Regions from separate parts of the Paenibacillus sp. KS-LC4 genome, predicted to be linked through region 1. Evidence: riboswitches for the same ligand, from Rfam matches in the RefSeq annotation. Region 1 holds a riboswitch; the other holds the start of a gene.

The links. Region 1 has a riboswitch for FMN ahead of ribD (bifunctional diaminohydroxyphosphoribosylaminopyrimidine deaminase/5-amino-6-(5-phosphoribosylamino)uracil reductase RibD). Riboswitches for the same ligand answer to the same signal wherever they lie in the genome.
Region 2: another riboswitch for FMN. It lies ahead of V5J77_RS07130 (DMT family transporter); the one in region 1 lies ahead of ribD (bifunctional diaminohydroxyphosphoribosylaminopyrimidine deaminase/5-amino-6-(5-phosphoribosylamino)uracil reductase RibD).

Annotation. Positions count from the first base shown of each region.
Region 1 is NZ_CP145905.1:3,699,512-3,707,657, forward strand. Features, by position in the region: gene ribE (6,7-dimethyl-8-ribityllumazine synthase) at 1-84, opposite strand, end outside; gene V5J77_RS15685 (bifunctional 3,4-dihydroxy-2-butanone-4-phosphate synthase/GTP cyclohydrolase II) at 126-1,376, opposite strand; gene ribE (riboflavin synthase) at 1,430-2,119, opposite strand; gene ribD (bifunctional diaminohydroxyphosphoribosylaminopyrimidine deaminase/5-amino-6-(5-phosphoribosylamino)uracil reductase RibD) at 2,135-3,241, opposite strand; FMN riboswitch at 3,397-3,606, opposite strand; gene V5J77_RS15700 (peptidylprolyl isomerase) at 3,801-4,232, opposite strand; gene lysA (diaminopimelate decarboxylase) at 4,289-5,620, opposite strand; gene V5J77_RS15710 (spore germination protein) at 5,737-7,566, opposite strand; gene V5J77_RS15715 (stage V sporulation protein AB) at 7,622-8,050, opposite strand; gene V5J77_RS15720 (stage V sporulation protein AA) at 8,043-8,146, opposite strand, start outside.
Region 2 is NZ_CP145905.1:1,648,263-1,656,408, reverse strand. Features, by position in the region: gene V5J77_RS07150 (efflux RND transporter permease subunit) at 1-247, opposite strand, end outside; gene V5J77_RS07145 (ATP-binding protein) at 331-1,707, opposite strand; gene V5J77_RS07140 (response regulator transcription factor) at 1,700-2,383, opposite strand; gene V5J77_RS07135 (putative sporulation protein YtxC) at 2,552-3,493, opposite strand; gene V5J77_RS07130 (DMT family transporter) at 3,598-4,569, opposite strand; FMN riboswitch at 4,719-4,867, opposite strand; gene mqnC (cyclic dehypoxanthinyl futalosine synthase) at 5,158-6,294, opposite strand; gene V5J77_RS07120 (aminotransferase class I/II-fold pyridoxal phosphate-dependent enzyme) at 6,489-7,661, opposite strand; gene V5J77_RS07115 (PLP-dependent transferase) at 7,666-8,146, opposite strand, start outside.

The DNA of each region.
Region 1 (8,146 bases):
CGCAATAAATTCATTAAACCTTCCAACAACGATTCCGTAACGCAAGCCTTCTGATACTAAATGTCCCTCGTATACATGTGGCATAATTAAATTCCTCCCAATTCATTTTTATAATGAGTGTACGATTATTGTTGTTCTTGATTTTGATCCGTAAAATGAAACAGATGGCCGAGCTTCGCTTGCTTGGTCCGCAAATAACGGTCATTGTCCTTATTCGCTTCCATTTGAATCGGCACACGCTCAGTAACTTCCAGCCCATACCCTTCCAGCCCTTTAATTTTTCGCGGGTTGTTGGTGAGCAGGCGCATTTTGCGAATGCCGAGATCGCGCAAAATTTGTGCTCCAATGCCGTAGTCGCGCAAGTCCGGCGCAAACCCAAGCTGCAAATTAGCATCGACCGTATCGAGCCCCTGCTCCTGAAGCACATAAGCCTTGAGCTTGTTGATTAGGCCGATTCCGCGCCCTTCTTGGCGCATATAGAGCAGTACGCCATTGCCGGCCTCCTCAATCTGCATCAGCGCTGCCGCAAGCTGCGGTCCGCAATCACAGCGATGCGAATGGAATACATCACCCGTCAAGCATTCCGAGTGCACGCGCACTAGCAGCGGAATTTCTGGATCAATCTCGCCTTTTACAAAAGCGACATGCTCCTTGCCATCTACCTCATTCGTAAAACCAATCGCTTTAAAATTACCGAAATCCGTTGGCATATTAACCTCGACGACACGCTCAACGAGCTTTTCCTTCGCATTACGGTATACAATCAGCTCTTGAATCGTAATAAGCTTGAGATCATGCTCATGCTTAAACTCAACCAAATCCGGCAATCTTGCCATTGTGCCATCTTCATTAATAACTTCGCAAATGACCGCTGCTGGCTCTGAACCGCACATAAGAGCCAGATCAATCCCCGCCTCTGTATGGCCTGCCCGTCTGAGCACACCGCCATCCTTCGCAATTAGCGGAAAAATGTGACCCGGCTTGCGGAAATCCGTTGCCTTCGTATTCGGGTCAATGAGCGACTTGACCGTCTCGGAGCGCTCATGCGCAGAGATGCCGGTCGTTGTCGAAATATGGTCAACGGAAACGGTAAATGCCGTGCCATGAAAATCTGTATTGCGCGCTACCATCGGCGGCAGCTCAAGCTGCTCCGCCCGCTCTGCGGTAATCGGAACGCACACTAGCCCGCGCGCCTTCGTAATCATAAAATTGATCACTTCAGGCGTCGCCATTGAGGCCAGCGCAATGAGGTCGCCTTCATTTTCACGATCTTCATCATCTACAACGATAACGGGCTTGCCAAGCAGCAAATCCTCCAGTGCCTCCTCAATCGTATTAAACAATGATTTCTCCAAAGGCTGATCCTGCTGTCCCATAAAGCTTCCCTCCCTGATCGTTCACCACTTCAACTAAAAACATCTATTCTTATTTACATAAATCCATTTTCACTTAAAAAAGCATAGCTCAGCTTCGCTCCGTCTGCCTTGCCAGCTTTACTGCCGGAAGTCGCGCAAGCCTCGCGAGCTGGCTTGAAATGCAGCAAATGCTCCACATATTTGCCGATGATATCGCATTCGATATTTACGGAATCGCCTATGCGCTTATCCAGCAAAGCCGTTTCGCCAAGCGTATGCGGAATGACCGACACTGAGAAGCCAGCATCATTCGTGTCGACAACGGTTAGGCTGATGCCGTCAATTGTGATGGAGCCTTTAGGAATGACATATTTCAGTGTTGCCGCATCGTTCAGCTTAATGCTGAATATAACGGCATTGGCGTCGGTTGCCCTTTTTGTGATCGTACCTGTGCCGTCAATATGTCCTTGCACCATATGGCCGCCAAAACGCCCTCCAGCCAGCATCGCACGCTCCAGGTTGACCTGTTCACCGGGCTTTAGCTGGTGAAGATTAGAGCGCCGATATGTCTCCGGCATCACATCCGCGTCAAAGGTGCTCCCTGTAAAGGAGATGACCGTCAGACACACGCCGTTTACGGCTATGCTGTCGCCCAGCGCCACACCCTCAAGCACGCGGGAGGCGGCAATTGTCAATACCATAGCCTCGCCCTGCTGGACCACTCGCTTCAGCTTGCCGACTTCTTCAATCAGACCCGTAAACACGGCTAACCCTCCTCTCTAAACAGGACGGTAGACCGGGTAGCCGCTTATGCAAATATCAGCTCCCGCTTGCTCGACCTGTGTGCGCTCAAGCTCAATAGCCTGCGCCATTTTTTCAAAGCCTTCAAAATCAAAGGTGCCGGGAGCCGCTGCTCCGCCAATGATTTTGGTTGCCATATAAATCATGATTTTGTCGATGAGTCCTGCTGTTAGCATGGCGCCATTGAGCTTGCCTCCGCCCTCCAGCAAAATTGACCCTATTTCCAGCTCGCCAAGCTTTCTCATCGCCTCCGCCAAATCAACCTGCTCTCCCGTGCCTGCCCGAATGAGCTCGACGCCAGCAGCCAGCAGCTCTTGCGCTTTGACGTCATCCGCCTGCTCAGTTGCAATAACAATCGTTCTTGCCGTCCGATCCGTAACTACGCGCGCGGTGAGCGGCAGCTTGAGACTGCTGTCGATGACAATCCGCACCGGATGCAGCGCTGGAACGTCCGCTCTTGTTGTGAGCTGCGGATCATCAGCTAGCACTGTGCCGATACCGACCATGATGCCCATATGCTGATGGCGCAGCGTATGCACCTGCTCCCTTGCAGCACTGCCCGTTACCCATCTGCTGTCGCCGGTGCGGGAAGCGATTTTCCCATCGAGTGTACTCGCTGTCTTAAGGGTGACAAACGGCAGCTTCGTAGTAATATATTTATTAAACTTTTCATTCATTTGGTTGGAGCGTTCCCCTAGAAGCCCCACCTCAACCTCTATGCCGCATTCCTTCAGCCGTTCAAGACCCCGCCCGGCTACCTGCGGATTCGGATCTGTCGTGGCTACGACTACCCTTGCCACCTTGGCATCAATAAGGCGCTCGCAGCAAGGCGGCGTCTTGCCAAAATGACTGCAAGGCTCAAGCGTCACGTAGGCTGTAGCGCCCTCCGCCTCTTCGCCCGCCATTTGCAAGGCATGTACCTCAGCGTGCCCCGTTCCCCGCTTGAGATGCGTTCCAATGCCGATAATGCGGCCGTCTTTTACAACGACGCAGCCAACGATTGGATTAATATCCGTCTGTCCAGCCGCCTTCTCTGCCATATCCAGCGCTAAGCTCATATAATAGCTGTCATTCAAAATATCCATCAACGCAAAAAACCTCCATTAGCAACATAGCCAACGGAGATGAGAGTTTATCTTAGAGACCCGCTTTCAAGTACACAAATAATCGTTTTTAACAGACCTAATTACCCAGCGAAAAAAAAGCGCAGGCAAATAAGCATGAAATCACGCCTTGAAAGTGTCTCCTTCTCCCATCCAGACTGTACTGTCGGTCCCGGAATTGCACCAGGTCAGCCGCATACAACAGCTCATGCGCTCACACGCTCTGAAATCATTGTATACGGGTCACGGACTGACAGGCAGCACATCTGTCGCTTCATCGTTCCAAGCGCTTAGACAGCCTCCTGATCACCGCCGGTTGGGAATTTCACCCGACCCCGAAGGAAAGCCACTGTATTATATTTTTTAAAAATGTTCACTTACTTTTAAAATGTAACTCTGAAGAAATGTTACCACCGCAAAATTGAAAAAGCAAGAGCTTTCGATTCTGCTTCTCAATTAGCAGCTGTTAGGGTGTATTTTTTATAAAAAAACCGTTTATTTTTCCGACGAATCGAAAAAACAAACGGCCCTCCCGCAACGATTAAACCGTTACGACTTCAACTTTTTCCATTTTTTCGCCTTGGCGGAACGTATCAACATGCTCCATGCCTTTAGCTACCTTGCCAAATACCGTGTGTCCGCCATCCAAATGCGGCTGTGGCGCATAGCCGATATAGAACTGGCTTCCACCTGTGTTGCGTCCAGCATGTGCCATTGCAAGCGATCCGCGCTCATGCTTGTTCGGGTTGATTTCACAATTAATGGTGTAACCAGGACCGCCTGTACCATTTCCAGTAGGACAACCGCCTTGAGCAACGAAGCCCGGAATTACGCGGTGGAAAGTCAAACCATTATAAAAACCATCGTTTGCAAGCTTCTCGAAGTTTGCAACTGTGTTAGGCGCATCTTGATCAAAAAGGTCAATAATAACCTCTGCTCCGTTTGCCATTGTAATTTTCGCTTGTTTTGCCATCTATTAAACATCTACCTTTCTATATCCGAATAAGACTACGTTACCAAATTTAACCCTTATTTCGCAAGGGCTGTTTTGCGAAGTCTTGCCGGAAGCAAGTCATTGCCGACAATATTGTCCAAAGATTCACGCTGAACGACAAGATCAGACTGACCATCTTTGACAAATACGACAGCTGGACGGCGGAAACGGTTATAGTTGCTCGCCATCGAATAATTATAAGCGCCTGTGCAAAATACTGCAAGCAGATCGCCGCTGTTTGCTTTAGGCAATTCCAGATCAATAATGAGCTTGTCGCCGCTTTCGCAAGCTTTGCCCGCTACGGTAACCGTCTCTTCGTTTGCCTCGTTCGCACGATTTGCAAGCACCGCTTCATATACAGATTGATAAAGCGCAGGGCGCGGGTTATCCATCATGCCGCCATCAACCGCAATATATTTGCGTACGCCTGGAATTTCCTTGCTCGTTCCAACTGTATAAAGCGTTGTGCCTGCATCGCCAACGATGCTGCGGCCCGGCTCAACCCAAATTTCAGGAAGCGGGAATTCCGCTGCCGTAAAGCTGGAAATGAGCGTATCCGTAATCGCTGCCACGTATTGAGCAACTGGAAGCGGGGAATCTCCATCTACATAACGGATGCCGAAGCCGCCGCCAAGGTTGATCACCTTGAACGTCAAGCCAAGGTCCTGGCGAATTTCAATGGCAAACGCCGACATTTTTTCAACAGCCATCTTAAAGCCGTCTACTTCAAAAATTTGCGAGCCGATGTGGGAATGAACGCCAAGCACTTCCAGATTGGACAGCTCCATCGCTTCCTTAATCGCCAGTTTAGCCGCGCCATTCGTCAAGTCGAAGCCGAACTTGGAATCTTGTTGCCCTGTGGAAATATAGTCATGCGTATGCGCCTCAACACCCGGCGTAATCCGCAGCAAAATTTTAACCGTCAAGCCTTTGTCCTTCGCCAGCGCATTAAGCACTTTAAGCTCAGTAGAATTATCTACTACGAAGCAGCCGATGCCTGCATCAAGCGCCATATTAATTTCATCCGGCGATTTATTGTTGCCGTGGAAATGAATACGCGCTGCTGGGAAGCCCGCTTTCAGCGCTGTATGAAGCTCTCCGTCGGAAACGACGTCCAGCGACAGGTTTTCCTGTTCGGCAAGCGCACACATTGCCATTGTGCTGAATGCTTTGCTTGCGTAGGCCACTTGAAATTGCAGGCCGGATTTTTGAAAAGCGGTCACGTATTCATTTGCACGCTGACGCACAAGCGCCTCATCTACAATATATAGCGGCGTACCATATTCTTTTGCCAGCTCCGTTACGTCACAGCCGCCGATTTCCAAATGCCCCTGAGCATTAACTTTGCTCGTTCCATGCAAGTACATTGTTATTATTCCTCCATATGTGAATAGATTCGATTTACACCAATAGCAACAGTATATCGCAATCTACCCGCAAGCGTAATGGATAATTTAACAAGTCATTTGCATTATTTACGGCTTTACTCCGTTTCGGGCATTTTATCTAGCTGCTGGGGCCGCAGCAGATTGGGCCGCTTGCGGTTTTGCAGCACCGGTGTCCGGAAAATGATATTCATCATCGCCCGGAAATCAAACGGAATGAACGGCCACATGTAAGGACGATTGAACGAACGCTCCATGCACAAAAACAGCAGGATAACCGTCGTTCCGACAATGAAGCCCGGCACCTGAAAGGCAGCAACAAGCGTAATTAGCACAAGCCTGACAATGCGGTTCGCCAGCCCCAGCTCATAGCTCGGCGTCGCAAACATTCCAATGGCCGCAACCGACATATACAAAATGACCTCATTGACGAAAATGCCCGTCTGAACCGCAATATCGCCAATGAGAATAGCTGATACGAGCGACATTGCCGTCGCCAGCGAAGTTGGCGTATGCACGGAGGCGAGCCGCAGCAGATCGACGCCGACCTCCGCCAATAAAAATTGTACGAGCAGCGGCAGCTTGCCTGTTTTCGATGGTCCGAGAAACTCCAGCGCCTGCGGCTTCAGCTCTGGATGGATAACGAACAGCAGCCAGAGCGGCAGCAGAAAAAGCGAGGCGAAAATGCCAATAAACCGCACCCAGCGCAAATAGGTGCCGATAAACGGCGTCTGGCGATTTTCCTCGGCATGCTGTACGAGATCGAAATACGTCGTCGGCAAAATCATGACGCTGGGCGAGGTATCCACGAAGACGACAACTGCCCCTTCAAGCAAATGTGAGGCTACGACGTCTGGTCGCTCCGAATAACGGACGAGCGGAAATGGGCTCCAGCCTCGTTTGACGGTCGCCTCCTCCAGCTGCTTGTCGGCAAGCGGAATGCCGTCAACCTTGACCATCGAAATTTTTTCCTTAATGGATTTAAGCAATTCCTTATCTACCAAATCAGCAACATAGGCGATACATACATCCGTCTGTGTTCGCTCGCCGATCTGCATCAGCTCGTATCGCAGCTGCGGATCACGCAGCCTTCGTCTGACCAGTGAAACATTCATCATCAGCGTTTCGACGAAGCCGTCGCGGCTGCCTCGGACGACCCGCTCCAGGCTTGGCTCGTCAGGCGAACGTGCCGGGAAGTTTTTGGCGTCAATAAGCAGCGCCGTCGCCTCCTTGTCGATGAACAGCGCCGTTCCGCCAGAGAGGATGCCCGTCAGCAGCTTATTCCAATCCTGCTCGGACTTGACCTGAGAGGCTGGCACATACATATCGAGAAAGGCATGCAACGCATCGGAGGACAAATCATCCGGCTGCAAGTAGGTCAGCCGCTTCAGCACTTCTGTTTGCAGCGTATCCTTTGCCAGACCATTCATAAACACGAACGCGACCCGCCGCTCGCCGAATATCATTTCCCGTACGACAACATCGAAGCTGCTGCCGTAGCCAAGCTCATTTTTTAGCCGCTCCAATACATCATCCAATTCCGAAGGAATACGCTCCTCGCGACCATCCTGCCCTCGCTCTTTGCCTTGCGACTTCCCTCCTCCCTGCGATTGCCGCTGTCCCTGCCTGCTGCCTTGCGCTTTAGAACGGGCATGCAGCGGCTGATCGTGGCCATTCTGCCCTTCCTCCCTTTTTTGCTGGTGATCGCTTCTACTCTCCGCGTGCGGGTTCTCCTTATTTCCGTCAACAAGCTGCTTGGCATGAATAAATCCCTTCACCTGCCGCCAGCCTCGCTCACTTTTACCGGAAGAATGCTTCTCCCTGCCCGCTTCGGTGTCCTGCTCATTTTCCAGCTTCATCATGCCAGGAATGCTCGCCTGCCTATAATCTTGACCCGGTTCATTGTGCTGCTCCTGATCCTTATCCATCTTCTTCCCTCACCTCAGTTCTCCAGCATAACCCTGCTCATTCCCTACCATTTCCCTACCATTGATACCAAAGCCAGTCCAGCAGCGAACCAAGTGTCTTCCCAAGCACCATCGCCATCACAAGGCCAACTAAATAGTCCGATAGATGGATGCGTTTGGCGAGAATGGGAAACACATTCAATACTTCCGTCAGCGCCGCCGCAAGCAAGCCGACGAATATGCCATTGAGCAGCCCGACAGCGATTTGTGACGTAATGCCCGCAAGCGAAAGCTTCCAATTAAAAAAATCTGCAAATGTCCAATAAACCGCACCGCTTATTACCGCCGTTTCAAACCAAATGGACATGCTGTAGGCATAGGCAATTTGGGCTAATCGCGGAATAAGATCCAGCACGGTTAGCAGCGCCACCAGTCCGCTGCCTACCGCAAGCCCTCCCGATAAGCCCAGCATAACAATAAAAGCATGAATCGGAAGGTCAAGCATCGTCCTCACTCCGAGCGGTTTGGCGATCATTTTTTTTACGCATCTCGTCAGCGATCACATAGGCGTTCACATTTTCCTGGTAGGTGAACAGCTCTA
Region 2 (8,146 bases), 2.1 Mb from region 1:
TCGTCAGCGACTCATATCCCTGCACCCTCTTCAAATGGTCCTCAATCGGCCTTGCCACCTCCGACTCAATCTCCTCCGTAGAGGCGCCAGGCTGCATCGCCTGTACGAACACAGCTGGAAAATCCAGATCCGGAAACGTCTGCTGCTTAATTTGCGTGGAGGCGTACAAGCCATACCCAAGCACCAAAGCGCATAATAAAATAACAGCAACACTATTTTTCAAGCTAAATTTGGTCAATTGCTTCAATGTATATCTCTCCTCTCGCTGTGTTACCTCCTTCATCATAATGAGTAATTTTGTACAAATTATGTACAGAATCGCCGTTTGCCCTAATTGGTTTTATTTGGAGGAACGAGCGGCAGTATGACCGTCATCTTCGTCCCTTCGGCCAGCTTACTCTCTACCCTGATTTCTCCCGCATGGAGCTCGACAATCCGCTTAACGATGGAGAGGCCGATGCCATTTCCGCCAAACGCACGCTCGCGGGCTTGATCTATTTTATAAAAGGGCTTGAAGATGTGCTGAAGCTCCTCCTCCGGAATGCCCACTCCGCTGTCAGCAACCGACACGCTCACGCTATGCTGGCTTGCCGTCAAGCTGATCGCAATGACACTACCAGCCCCTGTGAACTTAATCGCATTGCTCAGCAGATTCGTCCAAAGCTGGCTCAGCTTATCCTCATCTGCCCAAATTATGACAGGCTCCAGATCCAGCTCGAGCTTGATGCTTTTGGTAGACCATAGCGGCTCGCTGGCAATCATGACATCTTTAAGCTGCTCATCCAAGCGATATTCGCTCATATTGGGTTGAATTTGATCATGCTCTAGCGAGGAGAGCTTAAGCAAATCCTGCGTCAGCCGCGATAGGCGGTCGCTCTCCTCCTCAATTATAGTGAGCAGACGAAGACGGCTTTCCTCATCCAGCTTTTTCTGCTTAAGCGCCATTGTGAAGCCTTTAATTGATGTAATCGGAGACTGGATTTCATGTGAAACGTCCGAAACAAACTGCCTTCTCACCCGCTCCAGCGAATCGAGCTCGCGTGCCATCTGATTAAAGCTTGCCGTCAGCTCACCGATTTCATCCTTGCGTTTCGTAACAAGCCTGATGCTGAAATCGCCTTTCGCCATTTTTCGAGTAGCCATGGTCAGATGCTTCAAGGGGCGCACCATATAGCGGGAGGTCACAATGATGAGAAGTGTGCCAATGAATAGAACGAGAATTAGCTGCATGCGGAAATAACCGAAAGCGAGATTGGCAACGCCATTCGTTTCAGGCTTTATAAATAAGGCGTATGCTTGTCCTTCAATTTGAAAAGGAAGACCGACGACGAGCCGGTCATAATCTTTGTCCGCCCCGCCCCGATAAACGCCGCCGCTGAGCACGCCGCGCAAAGCTTCCCCATCCACATCCAGCTTATGTCCGGCGATCCTGTCGGTTGCGTGAAGCGGTCTGCCTTGTTCGTCATAGACGATAAAGGTGAAAATCGGCAGTGCGGTTATGCCCTCCATTAAAGCATCCAAATTGTTGGGGTACGAAAGCTTGTAGGATTCAATTATCGTTTTGCCGCTAACAATTAAATTGTCCTGAACGTAGTTTCGAAGCTTATGACTAAACAAAAAATGGGTCATAAAGAAGCTTAAAATGACGCTAGCCATAACCGATGCGACAAACATAAGAATAAAGCGGACATACAGCGATTTAATCACGATATACCTCCAGCCGGTAGCCAAGCCCCCAGATCGTCACGATTTTGAAATCCTGCTCATATGCGGCAAAACGCTCTCTCAGACGCTTAACATGCGTATCCACAGCCCGCTCATCACCCTCGTAATCATAGCCCCATATTTGTTCAATTAATGAATCGCGCTTGAATAGCTTGCCCGGATAGCTCGCCAGCAAAAACAGCAGCTCAAATTCCTTAAGCGGTATGGATTCACTTGTACCTGTATCCTTATAGCGAATTTGATAGCTCGTTTTATCAAGCGTGACTTGACCTAAACGAACGATTTGCGAGATGGAGATGCGATACCGCTTCAGCAGCGCCTTCACTCGCATCACCAGCTCCATCGGGTCAAAAGGCTTTACCATATAGTCGTCAGTGCCCAGCCGAAAGCCTTTAATTCGCTCGGGTGCCTCCCCTTTGGCGGTAATCATCAATATCGGCTTGTCCCCCGCTTCACGAACCCTTCTGCACAGCTCCCAGCCGTCCATCTGCGGCATCATAATATCGAGAATAATAAGATCAACCGAATGATGGCTATAGTAGTCCCAAGCGTCTACGCCATTGCTTTGCTCTATAATTTCCATTCCTTCATCCTCCAAAAACAAACGGAGCAGCTGCCGGATATGCGGATCATCATCCACTACGAGTACAGTCGTCATGCGTGTTCCTTCTTCCCCATTTAAAGTACAGTTCTATGTCATAGTGTAATACACAATTTTGTATTATTTATGTATTTCTTTCATTAGAAAAAAACTCGCCGAATAACGGCGAGCCTGCTGCTAGTTTTTTGGCGAATTCATCATGCGGAACCATTCTACTGACTTGTTTTAAGGCTGAGTAACGCCATCATTCCATTCCCCCATTGCGTGGGAGCACAGAATACAATCACTGCAAACCGACACCCGGTTGTCAAAAATCGTTTCAATCGTCCGAATGACCTGCATATCGACATGCTGCGTATGAACGACAATTTGCTTAGGTGATGCGGCAATCAGCGAGCTGATAACCATGTCCTCAATATTCATTTCCGTTTCCAGCATTTCGGCTACCAAGCGGTCGGAATGCGGCTTAGGCTCGAACAATTGAAATTTGTCATTATACAGCATAAAATCGTGGTTGCCTTTGTGAACCAAATGAACCATTGCGACCTTTGATTGCTGCAGCCCAACAAAATATTTTAGCAGCGAAATAAACTCCTGATATTGCTTATCGAGCACATATTCATCCAAAGCATACTCCACAATGTCACCTAGTTCGTGACGATACCCGTGAAGCCTGAAGGTGGCGATGCCGCCAAGGTCAAGCCGTGTATTTTCATTCAAATACAGCTCGATCTCCTCGGCTACCTTGTGCTTTCTCCGCCTTCTATCCGCATCCAGAAACTTGGCGTTCAAGCCATCCAGATCGGTATCCTGCATGAGCTGGCTGCAATATTTTTTAATAATGGAAACATCATTGGAATGGCCGCCCTGATATTTTTTCTTAATGATGCTGATGAGCATTTCAGATTCCAAATTAGTTACAACATATTCCGCGAGCGCTTTCGCAGCACTGCGGTACAGCATTTCTCCGTGCTTATTCAGTTGAAAATAAGGCGTTGCCGACTGGCACATTATGGTACCGTCGGACTCCAAATCGAACTGCACCAACTGACTCTGGGATGCTGCTTCAATATGTAAATCCTCATTCGTATATTGTGTCATTAAGGCTGCTAACCCAGCTGCTGTTGATTGTAGCTTGGAAGGCAGCGCAACGGTAAACAGTTCCATAAACAAGCCAGCCCCTTTCATTCCCCTTATACAGTATATGGCGCATGCAGCAGCGATATACGATGAAGACATTGGGAATGAAGGGGCTGAAAATGAGCCTTAGTTTATGCAGCAGCTTGTGGTTTCTGAGCCGCCTGTTCATTGCTGCTTCGGCTCATGAGCCATAGCGTCAGCCAAATAAGCAGGAAGCCGCTCAGCTGTCCTAACGTGAGCGACTGACCAAATACGAGCCAGTTAATCAATACGCCAACGGCAGGGAAGGATAGCTCCGCAAGCGTCGCGTATACAGCTTTAGTTGAGGAAAGCCCTTTGTAATACAGCAGCATGCTGATTAAGCCTGGGAAAAAAGCTTGAAACAATAAATTGACGGCAATGAGCGACAGCTGACTGCCTTGTGCGTTCAGGCTCCATGCGTCGCCGCTTGCAAGTAATATGACGCTGAGCAGCGGCAGAGCAAGCAAAAACCTAAGGGACGTCACGATAGAAAAGGATAATTTCTTTTGCAGCAAATATTTGCCCATAACGGTCGAGCCGCCCCATAATGCCGCCGCTATAATGGAGAACAAGCAGCTAAGAAATGCAAGATCATGCAGGCCAACAGTCGGCGATCCAAACCCAAAGGTCAACAAATAGGTGCCCGCCAGCGCCGCCAGCAAAAAGACGAAAAACTTCTGTGGCAGCTTTTCCTTCAGCAAAACTCTGGCGAGCAATACTGCAAATAATGGCTGAAGCTTCTGAAGCAGCAGCACCGCATTGGCGCTGCCATGAGAAAAGGCAGCGGTGAATAATACGGTAGCTACTGCCGAGCCGCCCCAAGAAATAAATAGCAGCGCGCCAATAACACCAATCGACAGCTTGCCGACTAATGTGCGGCGAAATTTAAACAATACAGGCATTGCGTAAAAAGCGAGCAAAATATGCTCAATAAATACAATTTGCGCCGAGGTGAAGCTTTTGAGCAATAAAATACGGAACAGCGGGTCAAGCCCCCACAGAGTCGCGCCAAGCGCCACATACCATATTCCATTAATGCCCGCAATGCGTGATGTTCGCCAGCCCGCTTTCTCGCCAGCCAGCTCTAGTGTGTTTTGCAATTCAAAAACCTCCTGAGAAAGTTTTGAATTGAACCTTCTTTTACTATGAAAAAGAAACAATGCCCCTGTCAGCAAACTGACAAGGGCATCATCAACAAACCTGTTAAATGAGTATCATTTAACAAGCTGGTTCTGATCTTCTCCCGTCCGGACTATACCGTCGGCTCTGGATTCTCACCAGATCAGTCCCGGCTGCAAGCAGCGAGGAGTCGCGGGCTCTGGATGCTCCGAACGCATCCTTACCGCCGGTAGGGAATTGCACCCTGCCCTGAAGATTCATATTCGATTAAGTCGTATTGTAACATAGAAGATTACAGTTTGAATAGTCTATTTGTGTGGAAAAATGGCCGTTGGCAAAAATATTTTATTTTTCCGATCTATTTTCTTGGATTTTATCTATTTCTCGATCAAACCTCTAGCCCATCGAGGTGTCAAAAGTGTGAAATGCTGCACTAGAAGCAATAACAAATAACGCTCATCCCTGCCTATCCTTTAACGGATAAAATAAGAGATAAGCGTTATTCCTTATTCATTATCAAAAATAGTTCCGCATTAGCCAGTGGCTACAAGCTAATTTTGCATCACAAAGTCCTGCTCAGCCTTGTCGCTATCGTTGTACATCCGCAAAATTTCATAGCGTGTATTGCGCTGCGCCGGAACCTTGCCCGATTCACGAATGAGCTGCAAAATCAGCTCAATGTTGACCTTGTGCGTCGTGCCCGCAGCGGACACCACATTTTCTTCAATCATTGTGCTGCCGAAATCGTTGCAGCCATAGGATAGCGAAAGCTTGCCCATTTCAGGCCCCATCGTTACCCATGAAGATTGCAAATTATCAATGTTATCAAGGAAAATTCGGCTAATCGCTACTACCTTCAAATACTCCTCCGGCTTCGCCTTCTCCATCGGCATTCTCGTATTATCCGGCTGGAACGGCCACGATATAAAAGCAGTAAACCCTTCAGAGTCGTAGCCATTCGCTTTGCACTCGTCCTGAACGTCACGAATGCGCAGCAGGTGCAAGGCACGCTCCTCCATCGTTTCTCCAAAGCCATATACCATCGTAGCTGTCGTATTCATGCCATGACGATGAGCCGATTTCATAACGTCGATCCAGTCCGTATAAGAGCCCTTCTTGCGGCTGATTTTACGGCGAGTCCGATCATCGAGAATTTCCGCGCCGCCGCCTGGCAGCGAATCCAGACCTGCTTCATGCAGCTGGCGAACGACCTCATCGAGCGACAGACCATTTGAAACTTCCTTCATCTTCTGAATTTCCGCTGGCGAGAAGGAGTGCATCGTAATGTCCGGGAAGCGCCGCTTGATTTCCTTCAGCAAGTCCGTGTAATAGGTAAAAGGCAGATCCGGATTCGTCCCGCCCTGCATCAAAATTTCAGTTCCGTTCACGTCAATCGTTTCTTGAATTTTGTTCATAATCGTCTCGTTATCGAGCACATAGCCCTCTTTGGAGCCTGGGGCACGGTAAAAGGCGCAAAATCTGCAATAAACGTCGCACACATTCGTGTAGTTGACGTTTCTTCCTACAACGAAAGTCGTTATAGGCTCGGGATGCTTGCGCAGCATAATTTCATTCGCGACCTTACCCATTTTCTCAATCTCGTCGGATTCGAACATAATAATACATTCTTCCAAGCTTATTCGCTCACCCCGCAGGGCCTTATCCAATATCTGGTCCAACGTTGCCATTACGCAAGACCTCCTTATCTATCGCTGTAGTTTTGATGTTGCGCTTTTTTTCACAAACTAATTAAGTATAAGTTAATTTTATCATACTAAGCTCATATTCGTCATCTTTCGTTTACAGGCTTTACAGCCTTAAAAAAGGAAAAACACGGCTTGTCAGTTATGACAGCCGTCTTTTCCTCCACTTTACGCAGCCGTTAGCCGCGCAAAGCCTGATCCAAATCTGCTAGCAAATCTTCAATATGCTCAAGGCCTACCGAATAGCGTACGAGGCCATCAGTAATACCGCGTTCATGTCGTACTTCCTTCGGCATTGCCGCGTGAGACATCATCGCTGGATACGATAAAATGCTTTCTACGCCGCCAAGGCTGACCGCTACAAGCGGGAGCTTCACGCGGGCAAGCATCGCTTTCGCCCGTTCGCCGCTGCCTACATCGAAGGATACGACAGCGCCATAGGCGGAGCATTGCTGCTCATGCACGTCACGACCCGGATGATCCGCAAGGCCAGGATAATAAACCTTCGTCACTTCCGGATGCTCATTCAGCCAATCCGCCAGCTTGCGCGCGCTGCGCTCGCTATGCTCCATACGCGCTTGCAGCGTCTTGATGCCGCGCATAAGCAGCCAGCATTCATGGGCGCTCAGCACGGCGCCAAGGCCATTTTGCAGCTGATACAGCCTGCGTCCGAGCGCTTCATCCGCCGTTACAGCAAGACCGGCAAGCACGTCGCTGTGGCCGCTCAGAAACTTGGTCGCGCTGTGCACAACAATATCTACACCTAGCTCAAGAGGGCGTTGATAATAAGGCGTCATAAACGTATTGTCCAAAATCGTCAGCAAATGATGCTCCTTCGCCCACGAAGCCACCTGCGAAATATTGGTGATTTTTAGCGTCGGGTTGGAAGGCGTCTCGATAAATACCGCCTTCGTATTCTCTTTATAGGCAGCTTTTACGGCTTCAAAATCCGTCATATCGACGAACGTCGTCTCCATACCCAGACGATTAAGCACCGTCGTCAGCAGGCGATATGTACCTCCATACACATCCTCAGTCACAATAACATGGTCGCCCGCTGACAGCAGCAGAAACGTCGTTGAAATGGCCGCCATGCCGGAGGCAAAGGCAAAGCCTCGCGTACCGCCCTCCAGCAGCGCAATTTGGTCCTCCAGCGCCTGCCTTGTCGGATTGCCGGAGCGACTGTAATCGTAAGGCGGATTTTGGGACAAATCGCTTTGATGGAATGTAGACGCCTGAAAAATTGGCGTGCTGGACGCACCCGTCTGCTCATCAAATGATCCTTCGAAATGAAGCAGCTTCGTTGCAAAATGACGCTTGGCGTACTCCTCTTTGTTATGTCTGTCGCTCATGCTGCTATACCTCCCCGATCTCTTGCTTAGCCGCGGCAAGCGCCTGCTCCAAATCGGCAATCAGGTCATCCGCATGCTCAATGCCAACGGAGAAGCGCAGCAATTTATCATCGACGCCGACTGCACGGCGGATTTCCTCTGGAATATCAGCATGCGTCTGCACGGCCGGATAGGTCATCAAAGACTCAACACCGCCCAAGCTTTCCGCAAAAGCAATCAATTGAATATGGCGTAAAATCGGTTCAATGTAACGGGCATCCTTTACGCGGAAGGAGAAAATGCCTGTATTGCCCGACGATTGGCGGCTTTGCACCTCATGCCCTGGATGATGCGGCAAGGCTGGATAATACACCTCTTCAATAGAAGGATGCTCAAGCAAGTAATTCGCAATTTTAGTTGCATTATACTCATGGCGCTCCATCCGCAGTGCCAATGTTTTCATGCCGCGCATTAACAGCCATGAATCCTGCGGCCCAAGCACCGCT